Regions from separate parts of the Citrobacter freundii complex sp. 2025EL-00176 genome, predicted to be linked through region 1. Evidence: predicted binding sites of a transcription regulator. Region 1 holds the regulator's gene; each other region holds the start of a gene.
What was found. Region 1 encodes CRP, which controls carbon source genes, mostly activating them, when cyclic AMP is high. Its sites were predicted from a motif close to ATGTGANNNNNNTCACAT; they were not measured.

Region 1 (5,298 bases):
CCGTGGAACCAGGTTCCGGGGACGTTTACCCCCTGGCAGCCATTGCCTGAACCGACGGATGTCCTGTTCTATGAAGGGCTACACGGCGGCGTCGTCACTCCACAGCAAAATGTGGCCCGGCATGTCGATCTTCTGGTCGGCGTGGTGCCGATCGTTAACCTGGAATGGATCCAGAAGCTGACCCGCGATACCAGCGAGCGTGGACACTCGCGTGAAGCGGTGATGGACTCGGTTGTGCGCTCAATGGACGATTACATCAATTACATCACGCCGCAGTTTTCCCGTACGCACATTAACTTTCAGCGCGTGCCCACCGTCGATACCTCAAACCCTTTTGCAGCCAAGAGTATTCCGTCGCTGGACGAAAGCTTTGTGGTGATTCATTTTCGCAATCTGGAAGGGATCGACTTTCCGTGGCTTCTGGCCATGCTGCAAGGCTCATTCATTTCCCACATCAATACATTAGTCGTGCCTGGCGGCAAAATGGGTCTGGCGATGGAATTGATTATGCTGCCGCTGGTCCAGCGTCTGATGGAAGGCAAAAAGATAGAGTGATGTATGGGATGTGCCCGATGGCGCTACGCTTATCGGGCCTACAAATCAGTATCGTTCTGTAGGCCGGATAAGGCCACGCCGCCATCCGGCGTCATGTGTTACGCAGCAACCACTTCATAGGAGTGGGTAATATTCACCGCTTTTTCCAGCATCAATGCCACAGAACAATATTTTTCCGCCGAGAGATCGACGGCACGGGAGACCGACGCATCTTTCAGATCGTGGCCGGTGACGATGAAATGCAGATTGATGTGGGTAAACAAACGCGGCGCTTCTTCACGGCGCTCAGAGGTGAGTTTCACTTCGCAGTTGGTCACATCCTGACGTCCCTTTTGCAGGATCGACACCACATCGATCGCGCTACAACCACCCGCGGCCATTAATACCATTTCCATCGGGCTCGGCGCTTTATCACCGGAGTTACCGTCCATCAAAATTTGGTGGCCAGAGGCGGACTCTCCGAGGAAGGTTAACCCCTCAACCCACTTTACACGCGCTTGCATATTTCGTAACTCCAATGTTTCAATTTTCCTGACAGATTACGCGTACATAACAATTCTCGCAACGGAAGGCGACCTGCGTCATGCTGAAGCGAGACACCAGGAGACACACGGCGAAAGCTATGCTAAAACAGTCAGGATGCTACAGTAATACATTGACGTACTGCATGTATGCAGAGGACATCACATTACAGGCTGCAGTCTATTTTTAGTAGCCCCCTTCCCAGGTAGCGGGAAGCACATTTTTGCAAACCCAGAGGCAGCGTCGTTTTCTGGCTCTGGAGACAGCTTATAACAGAGGATAACCGCGCATGGTGCTTGGCAAACCGCAAACAGACCCGACTCTCGAATGGTTCTTGTCTCATTGCCATATTCATAAGTACCCATCGAAGAGCACGCTGATTCACCAGGGTGAAAAAGCGGAAACGTTGTATTACATCGTTAAAGGCTCAGTGGCAGTGCTGATCAAAGATGAAGAAGGGAAAGAAATGATCCTTTCTTATCTGAATCAGGGCGATTTTATTGGTGAATTAGGCCTCTTTGAAGAAGGCCAGGAACGTAGCGCTTGGGTACGGGCCAAAACCGCATGTGAAGTCGCTGAAATTTCCTACAAAAAATTTCGCCAATTAATCCAGGTCAACCCGGATATTCTGATGCGCCTGTCTTCTCAGATGGCTCGTCGCCTGCAGGTCACGTCTGAAAAAGTAGGCAACCTTGCCTTCCTCGACGTCACCGGTCGTATTGCCCAGACTCTGCTGAATCTGGCAAAACAGCCTGACGCGATGACTCACCCGGACGGTATGCAGATTAAAATCACCCGTCAGGAAATCGGCCAGATCGTTGGCTGCTCCCGTGAGACCGTTGGTCGTATTCTGAAGATGCTGGAAGATCAGAACCTGATCTCCGCTCACGGTAAGACCATTGTCGTTTACGGCACGCGTTAATCCCGTCGAAATGGCGCGCTACCCGGTAGCGCGCCATTTTTGTTTGCTCCGATGTGGCGAAGACTGATTTATCACCCCGAGATCAACTACGCACTACGACAGACCCTGGTGCTGTGTTTACCTGTGGCTGTCGGTCTTATCATTGGTCAGCTTCATCTGGGGCTTCTGTTTTCCCTCGTACCTGCTTGTTGCAATATTGCCGGTCTTGATACCCCGCATAAACGTTTTTTCAAACGTTTAGTTATTGGCGCGTCGCTGTTTGCCGGTTGCAGCCTGATCATGCAGTTACTGCTGGCGCAAGCTATACCGCTGCCGCTCATCCTCACCGGCCTGACGCTGATTCTTGGCGTAACCGCCGAGCTAAGCCCGCTGCATGCGCGACTGCTGCCAGCCTCACTCATCGCGGCAATTTTCACGCTAAGCCTTGCCGGGAACATGCCCGTCTGGGAGCCATTGCTGATCTATGCACTGGGTACGTTGTGGTACGGTCTGTTCAACTGGTTCTGGTTCTGGATGTGGCGTGAGCAGCCGCTGCGCGAATCGCTCAGCCTGTTGTACCGCGAATTAGCCGATTACTGTGAGGCCAAGTACAGTCTGCTGACCCAGCATGCCGATCCAGAAAAAGCGCTGCCTCCGTTGCTGGTTCGTCAACAAAAAGCGGTGGATCTGATTACCCAGTGCTACCAGCAAATGCATATGCTGTCGGCGCATCACAATAATGAATACAAACGGCTGTTGCGTGCCTTTCAGGAAGCGCTCGATTTGCAGGAGCATATTTCGGTGAGCCTGCATCAGCCGGAAGAGGTGCAAAAACTGGTTGAGCGAAGCCACGCGGAACAGGTGATTCGCTGGAACGCGCGCACCGTTGCCGCCCGCCTGCGCGTACTGGCCGATGATATCTTGTATCACCGCTTGCCGACCCGTTTCTCCATGGAAAAGCAGATTGGCTCTCTGGAGAAAATCGCCAACCAGCATCCGGACAATCCGGTAGGACAGTTTTGCTACTGGCACTTCAGCCGTATTGCCCGTGTGCTACGGACCCAGCGCCCGCTGTATGCCCGTGATTTAATGGCGGACAAACAGCGGCGGTTGCCGTTGATCCCGGCGCTGAAAAACTATCTGTCGTTGAAATCCCCGGCGCTGCGTAACGCTGGACGCATTAGCGTCATGCTGAGTATCGCCAGCCTGATGGGCAGCGCCTTACATCTGCCTAAACCTTACTGGATTTTGATGACCATCCTGTTCGTCACGCAAAATGGCTATGGGGCGACCCGGGTGCGTATTTTGCATCGCTCGGTGGGTACACTCGTCGGACTGGTGATTGCGGGCGTCACATTGCACTTTCATATTCAGGAAGGTTTCACGCTGGCGGGCATGTTGCTGATAACGTTAGGCAGCTATCTGATCATTCGCAAAAACTACGGCTGGGCCACCGTTGGCTTTACGGTTACGGCGGTATACACCCTGCAGTTGCTGACGCTGAACGGAGAGCAATTTATCGTGCCGCGGTTTGTCGACACGGTGATTGGCTGCTTAATCGCCTTCGGCGGCACGCTCTGGCTGTGGCCGCAGTGGCAGAGCGGCCTGTTGCGTAAGAACGCCCACGATGCGTTAGAAGCCGATCAGGAGGCCATTCGCCTGATCCTCAGCAACGATCCGCAGGCCACGCCGCTGGCGTATCAACGCATGCGGGTCAATCAGGCGCATAACACGCTGTTTAACTCACTGAATCAGGCAATGCAGGAGCCAGGATTCAACTCGCACTATCTGGCGGATATGAAACTGTGGGTCACGCACAGCCAGTTCATCGTTGAACACATCAACGCGATGACCACGCTGGCAAGGGAACATACGATGCTGACGCCGGATTTGGCACAGCGGTATCTGGAATCCTGCGAAATTGCGCTTCAGCGCTGTCAGCAGCGGCTGGAGTATGACGGACCGGGAAGCTCGGGTGATGTGAATATTCTCGAAGCGCCAGAGATGCTGTCCCACGGCCCGTTAAGCACCCTGGAGCAGCATCTGCAAAGGATATTGGGTCATCTGAACACCATGCACACCATTTCGTCGGTCGCATGGCGTCAACGACCACACCACGGCATCTGGCTGAGCCGCCGACTGCGGGATATGAAAGGTTAAGATCGACTGCCGGATGCGCTACGCTTATCCGGCCTACGAATCACACCTTACCCATCCGGCAATCAGGCAATCAGGCAATCAGCCCACCACCTTCGCCACCGCCTGCGCAAAACGCTGCATCCCTTCCTCGATATCTGCCTGTTCTACCACCAGCGACGGCGCGAAGCGCATCACGTCCGGTCCGGCATTCAGCACCATCACCCCTTCGTGCGCGGCAGCGTAGAGGAAATCACGTGCCCGACCCTTAAACTGCGGCTTCAGCTCGGCACCAATCAGCAGCCCCATCCCGCGAATATCACTGAAAATATCGAACTGCTGATTAATCTGCTGCAAATGCTGCACAAACGTCTGACGTTTGCCCTGAATACCTTCCAGAACTTCCGGGGTGTTGATGATATCAAACGCGGCATCTGCAACCGCACAGGCCAGCGGATTACCGCCGTATGTGGAGCCGTGTGAACCTACATGGAACGCGGAGGCAATTTCCTGGGTGGTCAGCATGGCGCTCACCGGGAAGCCGCCGCCGAGCGCCTTGGCACTGGTGAGGATATCCGGCGTCACGCCGTAGTGCATATAGGCAAACAAATCGCCGGTACGCCCCATCCCACACTGCACTTCATCAAATACCAACAGCGCCTGATGCTGGTCGCAAAGTTGACGCAAACCTTGCAGAAATTCCGGGGTTGCCGCAGTAACGCCGCCTTCCCCCTGAATTGGCTCAACCACCACCGCACAGGTGTGATCGTCCATCACCGCTTTTACCGCATGCAGATCGTTAAACGGTACATGGATGATATCCGCCGGTTTTGGTCCAAAGCCGTCGGAATATTTCGGTTGCCCACCAACAGATACGGTAAACAGCGAACGTCCGTGAAACGCATTATGGAAGGCAATGATTTTGGTTTTGAACGGGCTGTGGCGTACACAGGCATAATGACGCGCCAGCTTAAAGGCGGTTTCGTTGGCTTCGGTACCGGAGTTCATGAACAGCACGCGTTCAGCAAAGGTCGCATCAATGATTTTACGGCCTAAGCGCAACGCCGGTTCGTTGGTGAAAACGTTACTGGTGTGCCACAGAGTTTCGCCCTGGGTTTTTAACGCCTCAACCAGCGCCGGATGGCAATGTCCTAACGCGGTAACTGCAATGCCGCCCGCGAAAT
Region 2 (5,298 bases), on a different contig from region 1:
CATCACTACGATACGATCGGCGACACCGAGAACCTCTGGCAGATCACTGGATGCAAACAGCACGGCCACGCCGCGCGCCGCAAGAGCATAAATCACATTATAAATTTCATGCTTGGCGCCCACATCAATGCCGCGGGTAGGTTCATCCAGCAAAATCACTTTCATCTCTTCCGATAACCACCGGCCAAGAATAGCCTTCTGTTGATTACCGCCTGAGAGGTTCATGATCAGTTGCTCTGCCCCCGGTGTTTTGATGTTGAGCGAACGAATATGATGATCGGCATTGGTTTCTTCCCAGCCGTTATTGATCACGCATCCCCCCAATACATGTTTACGACGGGCGCTAATGTTGATGTTGTTGCGCACCGAATGAACCGGAATAATCCCTTCGGCTTTGCGATCCTCCGGGCACAGCATCATCCCCGCTTCAATGGCGTGGCTCGGTTTGCGGATATCAATTGGCTGTTCATCAATAAACACCTGGCCTGCGGTGATACGCGTGCCGCCAAACAACCCTTTCATTAACTCGCTACGTCCAGCGCCCACCAGCCCAAACAGTCCGACGATTTCACCGCTACGCACCGATAAACTGATCGGCGTGCGCACGCCGGGGGCTTTGACCTCATGCAAACGCAGACGCTCTGCGCCATAAGTCCTGGATTTCCAGCCATAAATATCACCCAGGTCACGCCCCACCATCGCCTGCACCAGCGCGTCGTGATCGACCTGCTGCATGTCCGTAAACGTTTTAACGTAATGCCCATCTTTAAATACGGTAATGGCATCGCTAAGGGCAAAAATCTCTTCCATACGGTGCGAGACATACAGAATGATGCGCCCTTCATTGCGCAGTTCACGGATAACGCGAAACAGATTCTCAATCTCGCGTGCCGACAGGGAACTGGTCGGTTCATCAAAAGCGATAATTTTGGCGTTACGCGCCAACGCTTTTGCAATCTCCACCATCTGCCATTGACCAATGGAAAGGTATTTCAATGGCGTATCGGGATCGATATCCATGCCCAGATGCTTAAGCTGTAGCCCCGCTTCATAGTTCAGCAGCGAGCGGTTCACAATGCCGCCTTTATGCGGCAGTTGCCCTAAATAGATATTTTCGGCAACGGTCATCTCCGGGACGAGATGCAGTTCCTGGTAAATAATGGCGACACCGGCGTTCAACGCGGTTGTGGTATCCGCAAACGAAACTTCTTGTCCGCGGATCGCCAGGGATCCCGTCGTTGGCGCATAGTTACCGCTGAGAATTTTTAACAGTGTTGATTTTCCGGCGCCATTTTCGCCCATCAGCGCATGCACCTGACCGGCATAGCAATCGAAACTGATATCCGTAAGCGCTTTAACGCCGGGGAACGTTTTGCCAATGCCGCGAAATGAGAGATACGGGGTAGACTGTTGCATAACGTCTCCGTGATTCAGGATTTTACCGGCCTGGAAAACCGCCGGACGTAGGCCCGGTACGCGCAGCGCCACCGGGCATTGCGCCGGATGGCAGCTTCGCCTTATCCGGCCTACAACATCGCAGCATTTCTGTTACTTACCGCCTAAACCTTTCTTCGCCAGTTCTTCTTTAAAGTTATCGCGGGTAATCAGCACCACATCCGTCACTTCAGTAAATGCCGGTGGCTCTGCACCTTTCGTCACCCAGTTGTAGAGCATTTGGCTTGATTTATAGCCGTGAACGTCCGGGCTTGGTAGTAATGAACCGTAGAACCCGGTCGCTTCGCCTTTGGACAGTTCACTCACCGCGTCAACGCCGTTAATACCGATACCAATCACGTTTGGCGCTTTAAAGCCCTGACCTTCGGTCGCACGCACGCCGCCCAGTACGGTGTTGTCGTTCATGCCGACAATCAACCAATGTTTAACTTCAGGATGCTGAACAAGCATGGAGTTGGCGGCGTCGAATGCGCCGGGGATATCATTCGATTTGGTTGGAACCTGGTAGATCTGTTTTTCCGGGAAGCCCGCAGCTTTAAGCGCTTCCATTGAACCTGATGTACGGCGACGCGCGGTATCCAGTTCGTTCGCAGTAATGGCCATTACGGCGGTGGATTTCACATCCCAGCCGCGCTTTTGCATCTCCTTGTACAGCTCCTGGCCCTGGCGTTCACCAATTTTTGTTGCCGCCATCATTACCAGCGGCACGGTGTCCATCGGTTTCCCTTTCGCGTTGGCAAACTGGTCATCGACGGCAATGACTTTCATATCGTAGCCGCGCGCCTTCGCCATAATCGCAGGCCCGAGTTTGGGATCCGGCGTACAAATCACAAACCCTTTCGCGCCGCTGGCAGCCAGGCTGTCAATCGCGTTAAGGGTTTTCTCACCATCCGGGACGGCGATTTTAATTACCTCGAAACCAAGGTCTTTACCGGCCTTATCGGCAAATTTCCATTCCGTCTGGAACCAGGGTTCTTCAGGTTGTTTGACCAGGAAACCGAGCTTCATGGACTCAGCAATAGCGGATTGTGACATAATGGCAGCCAGACCGATGGCAGCCAGCGCTTTAGTGAATTTGTGCATGGTTAACTCCAGCTTTAACGTTCTTTTATGTAGGGTAAAATCAGACGATTATTTGTAATTCGGACGTAAAACAAGGCATTACCTTTTATTGATAAGATCAATGCCAGTGCTGAGGGTATTTTTAGCGGGAAATTGATTCTCCATAAGAGAGCGGCATCACACCACAGAATTACAGTAATTGCGTACATAAATTCAGCGAGAAATGACATAAAAAAACGCGACTTTGACAACGAAGAAAAAGAGAAATAGCAGATTAGTCCATAACATCAGTCAGCAAATCCTTGTCCCCGAATGCTGAAGCATTCGGGAGAACAATGTTTACCATCGGTAGTAAATGTGGTCGGCGTGATCGCGAACCGGAATATCATCTCCTAACAGGCGCGCCGAAAGCGTAAACGCAAAATCAAAAATATGTCCTAATCCTTTGCCGCTAATAAGATTGCCATCCTCGACAACGGGCGCATCGATATATTCCCCATCCGTGACGTTTTGCCACAAATCTCCCGAACACACGTAGCGACGCCCCTTCAGCAGACCGTTGCCACCCAGCACACGCGCAGCCGCCGAACACACCGGACAAATAAGTTTTCCCGTCTCATCATGACGGGCGACAAACTGGATGACTGCCTCACTGGCGGCAAGATTAACGCTACCCTGCGGTCCTCCTGGCAACACGACGGCATCGTAGAGATGCGCCTGACGCGCGGCCAACGTGCTGTCCGTCACCATCGGCACGTCATGATAGCTCACCACCGCCCGTGACTCAGCGCAGGCCAGCGTTTCGACTTTGATATTCAGGCGACGCAGAATATCAATAGTCACTATCGCTTCCGCCTCTTCAAAACCGGGCGCCAGCAGCACAGCAACCTTTTTCATATGTCACTCCTCGCTTTATCCACATACACCAAACGATCAATGCAGAATCGTACAGGCCATTAAAGTTATTAATTCCGGCAAAAATGATCTGGCGCAAAAAATTAGCCACCTGCTAATTTTCATTCACCCCACCAGTCGTGAAATTCCTCAAACCACGGTGGAGATAACCATTAAGGACAAGACGATAACTTATTGTTAAATTTAATTTTGTGATATGAAACACCATTTCATTATAGAATGATAAATTTAATTCCATACATAACAATAGATTACATTCAGCCAACCTATATTAGGAAATACCTGCATTAGGAATATTGCTATAACAATGTGTAAAAAAACATAAATAGGCAGATTTAAGGATTTTCTTATGCCTGGTCACGCGCTATGCTGATTCTCGATCGGAAGCGAATATAATTCGTGATCACTAAAGGACCGGCGGAACGGATTTATTCTGCTAACAGTTTTAATTGTACGTAGATGTGAAGTGCGGCGGCAGCCCGTTGCACTGACGTGAGTAACGTACATTCTCCTTTCTGGAAATAAGGATATTGATATGGCTGCAGTTGGAATTGTTCATAAACTCAACACACAAATGAATCTTGAGTTCTACGCATCGAATCTTTACCTGCACCTTAGCGAATGGTGCTACGAACATAGCCTGACAGGCACCGCAACGTTCCTACGCACCCAGGCGCAGGGTAACGTGACTCAAATGATGCGTATGTTTAATTTTATGAAAAGCGCCGGGGCTAACCCTATCGTCAAGGCCATCGATGTTCCGGGCGATGAACTGACTTCCCTTGAAGAACTGTTTCAGAAAACAGTGGATGAGTACCAACAGCGTTCGAGTAAGCTATCGCGCTTAGCCAATGAAGCAGAAGCATTGAACGATGAACCAACCGTTGATTTTCTCCACGATCTGGAAAAAGAGCAGCAGCAGGATGGCGTGCTGTTACAAACTATTCTTGATGAAGTCCGCAGCGCGAAACGCGCGGGACTGTGCATGGCGCAAACCGATAAGCATCTGCTGAACGTCGTCAACTACCAACATCACTAATCTTCAATTTTCATAACGCTCGCCGGATAGTCATGCCAAGCATCGTATCCGGCTCGCGCTACATTGTCTCTACACGCGCGTCTCTCATTCTCAGAGACGCAAAAAAACCTTTCTAAAACCTGAAACAACGGTTTATTTTAGTGAGACTCATTCTGCGGCGTGAATTTCAACTCGATCAAGGCAACCGCTTTTTGGATTGCGCGCATAGTTACCGGATCGGCCCCCGCAGGGTGACTTGAAAAGTCGATGCTTTTCAGCTGGCTGGACATTTTCTCGCGAACTTCTACCGGGGCGATAACATCAATGACATCCAGAATTTGTTTGATAACCAACTGACAGGCAACAACGTCCGAGAGCAGTTCCTGATCGGCATTCAGTGTTTGGGACATAATAAGCTCCTTATAGAAAGGTCGTCATAGTACCCATTCAGCGATCGAAACGATAGCGGTGTACGCATAGCGGATACGCTGAAAACAAAAAAACAGACCCGGTCAGTTTCTTTTGAGATGGCAAGCACAACATGAGTGAACATTTAGCGGTGGAGAATAAACGCGGTCTTTCCCCGGCGGCATTACTTGTTGCCGGCGCTTTCTTTATGGAGTTTATTGACGGTACGGTGATCGCCACCGCCCTGCCCGACATGGCCAAAAGCTTTGGCGTACAGGCGGTTGACCTGAACATTGGTATCAGCGCCTACCTAATCACCCTCGCCGTACTTATCCCCGCCAGCGGCTGGATTGCGGACCGCTTCGGCGCCCGAAAAGTGTTTACCCTCGCACTGGCGATATTTACCCTCGCCTCGGTTTTATGCGGTTTGTCCACCAGTC
Region 3 (5,298 bases), on a different contig from region 1:
AAACTCATTGACCAGTACGGCCCACTTCTCTGCGGGATCTTTGTTAGCCAATAAATGAAGAATAGAGGTGGTTTTGCCACTGCCGAGAAAACCGGTGATGAGATTGGTTTTAGTCACATTTACTCCAGAATCATAAATTGCCGTAATGGCATTTAACAATCCTGGCGAAAAACAGGGAAAAAGAGAAGGGGTGAGAGGACGAAGACGCGCTTCGTCCTGATTAATGGCAGAAATCGTTAACTTTTTAACGTCTCAATGACAGCCTGATGCGCACCGTATTGGGCAATGCGTTGCCAGGCGAGCTGAATGGCCGCAACAAACTGCGGATTCTGTACGAGTTCGGTGGCGAAAATCTCATGCAGAGAAAGCAGGGCGTTGACGCGTTCTGACTCTGTACTCTGCTCCACAAGCGCGCCGATTTTCTCGCTCAATGGATCACGAATATCAATGGCCGCACCTGAATCATCCACCCCGCTCACGTAACGCATCCAGCCGGCGACGCCGAGCGCCAGCAGCGGCCACTCGCTGTGCCGTGCTAAATGTACGCGGATCCCTTCCAGCATGCGTTGGGGTAATTTTTGGCTACCATCCATCGCGATTTGCCAGGTTTTATGCTTCAGCGCCGGGTTGGCAAAGCGCTCCAGCAGGCCAGAGGCGTACTGGTCTAAATCAACATCGGTGATTTGCAGCGTAGGCGCCTGCTCGTTGAGCATCAGACGGTAGGCGGCTTCACGAAATGCGCTGTCCTGCATGCAGTCGCTGATGTGCTGAAATCCGGCCAGATAGCCGAGATACGCGAGAAACGAATGGCTACCGTTCAGCATCCGCAGTTTCATTTGTTCCCACGGCAGAACGTCTTCAACCATTTGTACCCCAGCGGTTTCCCACTGCGGACGACCACACACAAAGTTGTCTTCAATCACCCACTGGATAAAGGGCTCGCAGCTGATTGCGCAGGGATCGGCCACCCCCAACTCGCGGGCGATTTCAGCCAGTGACTCTTCGGTGGCGGCAGGAACAATCCTGTCTACCATGGTACCCGGGAAGCTGACATGTTCCTGGATCCAGTGTGCCAGCTCAGGTGAGCGTTTCTCCGCCATTCCCAGTACGGCGTTTTTTACCACATGGCCATTGTCCGGGATATTATCGCAGGAGAGGACGGTAAAAGGCTGCAGCCCGCGTTCACGTCGACGGTGCAGCGCTTCAACAATAATGCCGGGTGCGGAGTGGGGCTCAGCCGGAGTCTGTAGATCATGAACAATGCGTGGATGAGAAAGATCCAGCGAGCCAGTTGCCGGATCGATGCAATAGCCTTTTTCCGTAATGGTTAACGAGACAATCGCCACCTGAGGTTCACAGAATTTTTCGATAATGGCCGCCAGCGAATCCAGCGTGGCATTCAGGCATTCTTTGACGGAGCCGATAACAATCGGCTGGTTACCATTTGCCCCTTTTTCTAACACGGTAAATAAATGATCCTGCTCGCGAAGCTGACTCATTAGCCGATCGCCGCTGAACAGACTTATCTCGCAAATTCCCCAGTCCCCACCCTGTGCATTCAGTACCCGATCGGTCAGTAATGCCTGATGGGCGCGGTGAAAAGCACCGAAACCAAAATGCACAATCCGCGTTTTTAATTGGTGGCGATCGTACTGTGGCATCATGACATTTTTCGCGAGCGGCACTGAGGCAATAGTTTTCATTCAATACACCTGATTAACCATTAATTAACAATGGCAGTATAAAGTTATATGACAGCAAATTGAATTGGTGTGCCTCATTTATCCGGGTAATGTGAGCTGGATCAACCAATCATCGCGGATTCGTTGATCCTCACCCAGATGCCTGTATGGTAGTCGTCATTCAGTGAGTCTAATTTGGTATAACAACTTGTGAGGTGAAACAATGGAACAAACCTGGCGTTGGTACGGACCTAACGATCCAGTATCGCTTGATGATGTGCGTCAGGCTGGCGCAACGGGTGTTGTGACCGCCTTGCACCACATTGCCAACGGTGAAGTATGGCCGGTAGAAGAGATTAAAAAGCGCCAGGCTATTCTGGCTGAAAAAGGGCTGACCTGGTCAGTGGTGGAAAGCATCCCTGTCCACGAAGATATCAAAACGCACTCTGGTCAGTACCAAACGTGGATTGCCAACTATCAGCAGAGTATCCGTAATCTGGCGACCTGTGGCATCGATACCGTGTGCTATAACTTCATGCCGATCCTCGACTGGACGCGTACTGACCTCGAATATCAGTTGCCGGACGGCTCCAAAGCGCTGCGTTTTGACCAGATTGCTTTTGCGGCCTTCGAACTTCACATTCTGCAACGCCCGGGAGCTGAAGCAGATTACACTCCGGAAGAACAACGCCAGGCGCTGGACTATTTCAATGCCATGAGCGAGGCCGATATTGAAAAACTGACGCGCAATATTATTGCAGGTCTGCCTGGTGCCGAAGAGGGATATACCCTGGATCAGTTCCGTGCGCGCCTCGCTGAATATGACGGCATTAGCAAAGACGATTTGCGCAATAATATGGCGGTATTCCTGCGGGCGATAGTTCCCGTGGCAGAAGAAGTCGGCGTGCGTCTGGCCGTGCATCCGGACGATCCGCCGCGTCCGATCCTTGGCCTGCCGCGCATCGTTTCGACCATCGAAGATATGCAGTGGCTGAAAGACACCGTCGACAGCATCAATAACGGTTTCACCATGTGCACCGGTTCCTACGGCGTACGCGCCGATAACGATCTGGTGAAGATGATTGAAACCTTTGGCGATCGTATTCACTTCACCCACCTGCGTTCAACTTGCCGTGAAGATAACCCGAAAACCTTCCACGAAGGTGCGCACCTGCAGGGCGATGTGGATATGGTATCGGTGGTGGCGGCGATTCTAAGCGAAGAGCAGCGTCGTAAAAAAGCGGGCGATCTGCGTCCAATCCCGATGCGTCCCGATCACGGGCACCAGATGCTTGATGATTTGCATAAGAAAACCAACCCGGGCTACTCGGCGATTGGTCGTCTGAAAGGACTGGCGGAAGTCCGTGGCGTTGAGCTGGCGCTGAAACAAACGCAGTTCCGCGATCTGCTGTAAGGCGAACAACAGGGATTGAGCAGCAGGCTCGATCCCTGTAATCCATTAAGGCTGCGATAGCGCCTGTTCCAGTACTGCCAGCACTCTTTTTATCTGCTGTATCTGCAATCCGCCAAAACCGAAAAACATGACTGCATCGCTGTTCTCTTCACGCCATGCGGCTTCTGAGCCATTCTCTATATCTGGCAACGTATCGAAACGAATCCCGGCCAGCAGGCAGCGTTGTTGCAGCCTGGCGATAGTTTCGGGGGACCTGGCAATACGTAAAGAGAGGTGCAGACCTGCCGTTGCGCCAGCGATTTTCCCTTCGGGAAACAGCGCGGATAGGCCGTCGCGTAATAGCGTTAGACGTGCCGCATAATTGCAGGCCAGCTTGCTGATATGCGTATAAAACACCTGATTTTGCATTAATTCGGCCAAAAATTGCTGCAACAACCACTGGCTCCCGTTGTTGTTGAGCGCTTTCATATTCTGTACGGCTGGAAGCAGTTCGTCAGGGCAAATCAGATAGCCAAGACGTCCTCCTGGTCCCAATGTTTTGGAAAATGTCCCCATATAGATAACCCGGTTGTGATAATCCATGGCTTTCAATGCGGGAAGGGGATTCTCTCCATAGGTAAAAACGGCATCGTAATCGTCTTCAATAATGTAAGCGCCGACGCGCTGCGCCCACGTCAATAATGCCTGACGCCGCTCCAGTGACAGGACGTTACCCAGCGGATACTGATGCGCTGGAGTGACATAACAAAGCTGGGTTGCATATTCCGGTAATTTATCTGTTTGCAGTCCGTGGTTATCGACGGCAATTGGCGTAATGTCTGCGCCGTAATAATTAAACAGATGCCATGCACCCGAATAACAAGGGGACTCGGTTACAATATGGCACTTTTTTTGCTGACTGAAAGCATGATGAGTAATAAAAATTTGACTGAGCAGTGATAGCCCTTCCTGAATCCCATTGGTAATAATGATGTTCTCTGCACGCGTATTAATACCGCGAGATAAATTAAGGTATCTGACCAATTGTTCACGTAGTGAAAATAATCCATTTGGTGAATGATATCGGGTGAATAATTGTTCCTTGAGGACGCTGGGGACGTTATTCCATTTTCGCCAGCTTGACCAGGGAAAAGCATTGGGATCGGGAACGCTCATTTGGCAATAGCACTCCCGGCCAGGCTCTGCATAAACATCGGTAGCGATCCCGGCCGCTTTAGGTTTCATCGGTGGGGAACCCTGCGCGACGGGCACGATTGCTGGTGTTGTGCGTACAGGTGTGGTGAAAATGACTTCGTAGCCGATACCTTGTCGACTCTTAATTAAGCCTGCGGCCGTGAGCTTGTCATAGGCCATCACGACCGTTATTTTGGCAACGTTCAATACCTGCGCCTGCTCGCGAATAGAGGGGAGTTTATCTCCACAAAGCAAATCACCGCGCTGAATGGCCTGGAAATAAAATTGAAATATCTGCAATTGCAGCGGGGTACGGCTTTCTCGATCGAGAGTCAGTGTTAGCATGAGAAATTCCTTATGTATATATACGCACTATATTACGAGCTTCTCTTCTTTACGCTTTGATGCACCTCATAGAGTAGATGCTGTTCCTATAACCTGCTTTCGCTGTCTCTATTTTTGATTTTTATTATCGCTTAGCGTGTCGCTATTAAAAAATGGAGGCAAGCATGTCGTGGATAAGAAAGAACGCACTGTGGTGCGCATTCGTCGGGGCAGTAGCAATGGCCCTGGCAATTTGGGGAACGTGGCAAGGCGTTCATTACACCAGTACCACCGAATTTTGTTTATCGTGTCACTCGATGCGCACATCAGGAGAGGAATATAAAACCAGCGTGCATTTTCGCAATGCTTCTGGCGTGCGTGCTGAGTGTAAGGATTGTCATATTCCGCCAGGGATCGTCCCGACGCTGGTTCGTAAAACGGAAGCCTTAAACGACCTCTACCACACCTTTATCTCTCCTTCGATTGATACCCCGGAAAAATTTGCCGCAAAACGAGCGGAATTGGCCCAGCGAGAGTGGGCGCGAATGAGCGCCAACAATTCAGCTGCATGTAAATCTTGCCACAGCTATGAGGCGATGGATCACGGCAAACAATCTGCGAATGCGGCAGCACAAATGACCGCGGCGGCGGCGAAAGACAGCAACTGTATTGATTGCCATAAAGGTATTGCCCATCACAAACCCG
Region 4 (5,298 bases), on a different contig from region 1:
CCCGGTAAGCTGGCGATGGCATGTACTATCCCAGGCTTTTAAATCGAGCATAACGCCGTCGCACACCGGCAACAGTTTTTGCCAGCCGGTTTCGCTCAGCATGCCGTTGCTGTCGACCATGCAGGTCAGATGTTGCAGCAGAGGATCGGTTTTGAGCGCGGTAAACAGCGCTACAATAAACGGCAACTGGGTAGTCGCTTCGCCACCGCTGACCGTAATGCCTTCAATAAACAGGGCTGCCTTGCGAATATGCTGCAACACCTGATCAACGCTCATGGTTTGCGCCATCGGCGTCGCCTGCTGCGGGCACAGGCGCAGGCAGGTGTCGCACTGCTGACACACATCGGACTGCCACCATACTTTTCCTGCACTCAGGCTCAGCGCTTCATGCGGGCAATGCAGCACACATTCTCCGCAGTCGTTGCAGCGCCCCATCGTCCATGGATTGTGGCAGTTTTTACAGCGCAGATTACACCCTTGCAGGAACAGAGCCAGGCGGCTGCCCGGCCCGTCGACGCAGGAGAAAGGGATCAGTTTACTGACTGAAGCGCATCTGCTGTTCATGGCTTATCACACGAGGTTGTCTTTCCAGAATGCGCGTATTGCGTGCGGCCTCTTCACCAAGCCAGGTGGTATTAGTGCGAGATCCTTCGGCACGATATTTTTCCAGATCCGACAGGCGCACCATATAGCCCGTGACGCGGACCAGATCGTTGCCGCTCACGTTGGCGGTGAATTCACGCATTCCGGCTTTAAACGCGCCGAGGCACAGTTGCACCAGCGCCTGTGGGTTACGCTTGATGGTTTCATCCAGCGTCAGGATATCGCTGATCCCCGCGTGATAATATGCGTGATGCGGCGCGACGGTTTGCAGATGGGTGATGGGGTCAGGTTCATCACCATAAGGCAGACGCGCGCCGGGCGTGGTGCCGATGTCAGAACTGATCCCCGACTGCGCATGCAGCATTGCGCGCTGCTTCCAGCCATACTTCACCGGTGTCCGTACGACAAACTCCGCCAGTTGGCCGCTAATGCGATACCCAAGCTGATTGGCGAACGCATCTTTACCATAGCGGGCGCTTTGTCCTGCCTTCTCACACAGCAGGTTTACCGCTTCCGCCAGACCATACATCCCGAACATCGGCACAAAACGTTCGGGATCAATCAACCCTTCCTGCACGAGGAAGCTATTCTCAAAGAAATGTGATTTCTCGTAGAGGAATTCACATCGTGAATCAATGATGGCGATTTGCTGCTGGCAGTAGTGCGGTAGGGTGCGCGTAAAGAAGTCATCGACAGAGGTGCTGCGCTCTGCGATGGCTTTCAGATTGAGCCTGACCAGCGTGCTGCCGCCTCCGGCGAGCGGTAAAGAGTTGTAACAACTCACGACGCCATACTGACCTTTTGTGAAAATTTTATCATTTTCGGGGCCGTTGGATATGTGCGGCTTACTGCACTCGCAGATATTTTGCGCCACGTTGAGCAGCAGATCGTCAGGGGTAATTTGCGGATCATAAATGAATGTCAGATTAGGCGACACCTGCTTTAACTCTGCGTCGGCGCGTAAAATTGCACGGGTGACTGGCGTATCGGCGGGACCAATATTGGCATGCATAAACGCGTCTGGCAGGGTTCTGTCGAGATAACGCCAGAAACGTTTTATTCGAATATCGATCTCTTCTTGTGTTAGAATTCTAACATACGGTTGCAGCAGGGCGTCGAGCTGGCCGAGGTAGACCGGCATTGAGGTCACTGACGGAACATGGTGGTACAGGATGGTGAGCAAGGACAGTGCATCATCAAGGTCGCTGGCGCCTTCAAGCTCCAGCCATGAGGAACCATTGGCCAAGAAACGCGCGTAATCAGGCAGCACATAGCGCGGTTTGAATGGGGCATGACCTTCGTACATATCGCAGATCACCCCGTCATCCAGCGCCTGGCGGGCCTCAGCGGGCAGTTGCGGATAAGGCAGCGCGTTTTCAGCCTCCAGCGCCAGAAAGTGGCGTTTCTGCTCAGGACTGAGCGTTGGGCTGGTCACGATTTGTTGGCACCGCTGTTGCAGCGCGAATTCGCTTGAAGTAGGCATCGTTGGTTCCTTTATGTGCCGAAGGTATCGCGTCATTGTAGAAAGCAACAGCGCCCCAACCTTTGATCCGGATGCGCTTCATGCCACCCCATCGTGTCTGGAAAGGTGAATTATTTGAGGTAGATCTCATTAGAGTAATGCAAATCTGTATGTGGTTTTCATTAACTGTGATGTATATCGAAGTGTAATAGCGAGTGGATGTTAGAATACTAACAAACTCGCAAGGTGAAATTTTATACGGCGATGCCGTTGGAGAATGTTATGACCGATTTAACAGCAAGCAGCCTGCGTGCCCTGAAACTGATGGACCTGACCACCCTGAATGACGACGACACCAATGAAAAAGTGATCGCGCTGTGTCATCAGGCGAAGACCCCGGTTGGCAACACGGCAGCAATTTGCATCTATCCACGTTTCATTCCTATTGCGCGTAAGACTCTGAAAGAGCAGGGCACACCGGACATCCGTATTGCCACCGTCACCAACTTCCCGCAAGGCAATGACGACATTGAGATCGCGCTGGCTGAAACCCGCGCGGCGATTGCCTACGGTGCTGATGAAGTTGACGTGGTGTTCCCGTATCGTGCGCTGATCGCGGGTAACGAGCAGATCGGTTTTGATCTGGTTAAAGCCTGTAAAGACGCGTGTGCGGCGGCAAACGTGCTGCTGAAAGTGATCATCGAAACCGGTGAACTGAAAGAAGAAGCGCTGATTCGCAAAGCGTCAGAAATCTCCATCAAAGCCGGTGCGGATTTCATCAAAACGTCTACTGGTAAAGTACCGGTCAATGCGACCCCTGAAAGCGCTCGCATCATGATGGAAGTGATCCGTGATATGGGCGTTTCTAAAACCGTTGGTTTCAAACCGGCTGGCGGCGTGCGTACTGCAGAAGACGCGCAGCAGTTCCTGGCGATTGCTGACGAACTGTTTGGCGCCGACTGGGCAGATTCCCGCCATTACCGCTTTGGTGCATCCAGCCTGCTGGCGAGCCTGCTAAAAGCGCTTGGTCACGGCGACGGTAAGAGCGCAAGCAGCTACTAAGTTTGAATTGCCCATCGTAGGCCGGATAAGGCGTAAGCCGCCATCCGGCATCAATACGACTTGCCGGGAAGCGCACTGCTTACCCGGCCCATAATCGGGAGGTTAACGTGTTTCTCGCACAAGAAATTATTCGTAAAAAACGTGATGGTCATGCGCTGAGCGATGAAGAAATTCGTTTCTTTATCAATGGGATTCGCGACAACACCATCTCTGAAGGGCAAATCGCCGCCCTGGCGATGACCATTTTCTTCCACGATATGACAATGCCTGAGCGAGTTTCGCTGACCATGGCAATGCGTGATTCAGGAACCGTGCTGGACTGGAAAAGCCTGCAATTGAACGGCCCGATTGTGGATAAACACTCTACCGGCGGCGTGGGTGACGTAACGTCACTGATGTTAGGCCCGATGGTTGCTGCCTGTGGCGGCTATATTCCGATGATTTCCGGGCGCGGCCTGGGCCATACCGGCGGTACGCTCGATAAACTGGAAGCGATTCCTGGGTTTGATATCTTCCCGGACGACGCGCGTTTCCGTGAAATTATTAAAGACGTGGGTGTGGCGATTATTGGGCAAACCAGCTCGCTCGCACCGGCGGATAAACGTTTTTATGCCACCCGCGATATTACCGCGACGGTGGATTCTATCCCGCTGATTACCGGCTCTATCCTGGCGAAAAAGCTGGCCGAAGGTCTGGATGCGTTGGTGATGGATGTGAAAGTAGGCAGCGGCGCATTTATGCCGACCTATGAACTTTCTGAAGCCCTTGCCGAAGCGATTGTCGGCGTGGCGAACGGAGCGGGTGTACGTACCACCGCACTGTTAACCGATATGAACCAGGTGCTGGCTTCCAGCGCAGGTAACGCGGTAGAAGTCCGCGAGGCCGTCCAGTTCCTGACCGGTGAATACCGTAATCCACGTCTGTTAGACGTCACTATGGCGCTGTGCGTGGAAATGCTGATCTCCGGCAATCTGGCGAAAGATGACGCCGAAGCCCGCGCGAAATTGCAGGCGGTGCTGGACAACGGTAAAGCGGCGGAAATTTTTGGCCGTATGGTTGCGGCGCAGAAAGGCCCGACCGACTTCGTTGAAAACTATGCGAAGTATCTGCCGACGGCGATGCTCAGTAAAGCCGTCTATGCTGATACCGAAGGTTTCGTCAGCGCGATGGATACCCGTGCGCTGGGTATGGCAGTCGTTTCTATGGGCGGCGGACGCCGTCAGGCATCGGACACCATTGATTACAGCGTCGGCTTTAGTGACATGGCCCGTTTGGGCGACAGCGTAGACGGACAGCGTCCGCTGGCAGTGATCCACGCGAAAGATGAAGCCAGTTGGCAGGAAGCGGCGAAAGCGGTCAAAGCGGCAATCAGCCTTGACGATAAAGCGCCAGAAATTACACCGACAGTCTATCGTCGTATAACCGAATAACTGTATACTGATCTGATCGCTTTTTTGCGGCGCAGATGTATGGAGAACAAGATGAAACGTGCATTTATTATGGTGCTGGACTCCTTTGGTATTGGTGCGACTGAAGATGCGGATCGCTTTGGCGACGTAGGTTCAGACACTATGGGACACATTGCGGAAGCCTGTGCGAAAGGCGAAGCTGACAATGGTCGCAAAGGCCCACTGAATCTGCCTAACCTGACCCGTCTGGGCCTGGTGAAAGCTCACGAAGGTTCTACCGGTAAAATTGCTGCAGGTCAGGACGGTAACGCGGAAGTCATTGGCGCCTACGCCTGGGCGCATGAACTCTCTTCCGGGAAAGATACGCCGTCTGGCCACTGGGAAATCGCCGGTGTGCCGGTTCTGTTCGACTGGGGCTACTTCAGCGACCACGAAAACAGCTTCCCGCAGGAGCTGCTGGATAAGCTGGTAAAACGTGCCAACCTGCCGGGTTACCTCGGTAACTGCCACTCTTCCGGTACCGTGATTCTGGATCAACTGGGCGAAGAACATATGAAAACCGGGAAGCCGATTTTCTATACCTCCGCTGACTCCGTGTTCCAGATTGCCTGTCACGAAGAGACCTTTGGCCTGGATAAACTCTACGAGCTGTGCGAAATCGCCCGTGAAGAGCTGACCGAAGGGGGTTACAACATCGGTCGTGTTATCGCGCGTCCGTTTATCGGTGATAAAGCCGGTAACTTCCAGCGTACCGGTAACCGT

Region 2: a site for CRP is predicted at 2,683-2,700, ahead of ACVXHP_RS06640 (arabinose ABC transporter substrate-binding protein). Genes of this name have one in related genera too.
Region 3: a site for CRP is predicted at 1,793-1,810, ahead of uxuA (mannonate dehydratase). Genes of this name have one in related genera too.
Region 4: a site for CRP is predicted at 2,199-2,216, ahead of deoC (deoxyribose-phosphate aldolase). Genes of this name have one in related genera too.

Annotation. Positions count from the first base shown of each region.
Region 1 covers NZ_JBRYHT010000008.1:64,657-69,954, forward strand. Annotated here, with positions in the region: gene ACVXHP_RS16080 (phosphoribulokinase) at 1-555, shown strand, start outside; gene ACVXHP_RS16085 (OsmC family protein) at 654-1,058, opposite strand; gene crp (cAMP-activated global transcriptional regulator CRP) at 1,367-1,999, shown strand; gene ACVXHP_RS16095 (YccS/YhfK family putative transporter) at 2,051-4,138, shown strand; gene argD (bifunctional acetylornithine/succinyldiaminopimelate transaminase) at 4,217-5,298, opposite strand, start outside.
Region 2 covers NZ_JBRYHT010000001.1:1,356,282-1,361,579, forward strand. Annotated here, with positions in the region: gene araG (arabinose ABC transporter ATP-binding protein AraG) at 1-1,416, opposite strand, end outside; gene ACVXHP_RS06640 (arabinose ABC transporter substrate-binding protein) at 1,549-2,538, opposite strand; gene ACVXHP_RS06645 (DJ-1/PfpI family protein) at 2,857-3,414, opposite strand; gene ACVXHP_RS06650 (non-heme ferritin-like protein) at 3,968-4,471, shown strand; gene ACVXHP_RS06655 (DUF2766 family protein) at 4,609-4,860, opposite strand; gene ACVXHP_RS06660 (MFS transporter) at 4,992-5,298, shown strand, end outside.
Region 3 covers NZ_JBRYHT010000002.1:312,149-317,446, reverse strand. Annotated here, with positions in the region: gene ACVXHP_RS08595 (CobW family GTP-binding protein) at 1-117, opposite strand, end outside; gene ACVXHP_RS08590 (mannitol dehydrogenase family protein) at 237-1,703, opposite strand; gene uxuA (mannonate dehydratase) at 1,906-3,096, shown strand; gene pdxR (MocR-like pyridoxine biosynthesis transcription factor PdxR) at 3,142-4,614, opposite strand; gene torC (pentaheme c-type cytochrome TorC) at 4,779-5,298, shown strand, end outside.
Region 4 covers NZ_JBRYHT010000006.1:8,136-13,433, forward strand. Annotated here, with positions in the region: gene ACVXHP_RS13410 (YjjW family glycine radical enzyme activase) at 1-564, opposite strand, end outside; gene ACVXHP_RS13415 (YjjI family glycine radical enzyme) at 536-2,086, opposite strand; gene deoC (deoxyribose-phosphate aldolase) at 2,348-3,127, shown strand; gene deoA (thymidine phosphorylase) at 3,235-4,557, shown strand; gene deoB (phosphopentomutase) at 4,609-5,298, shown strand, end outside.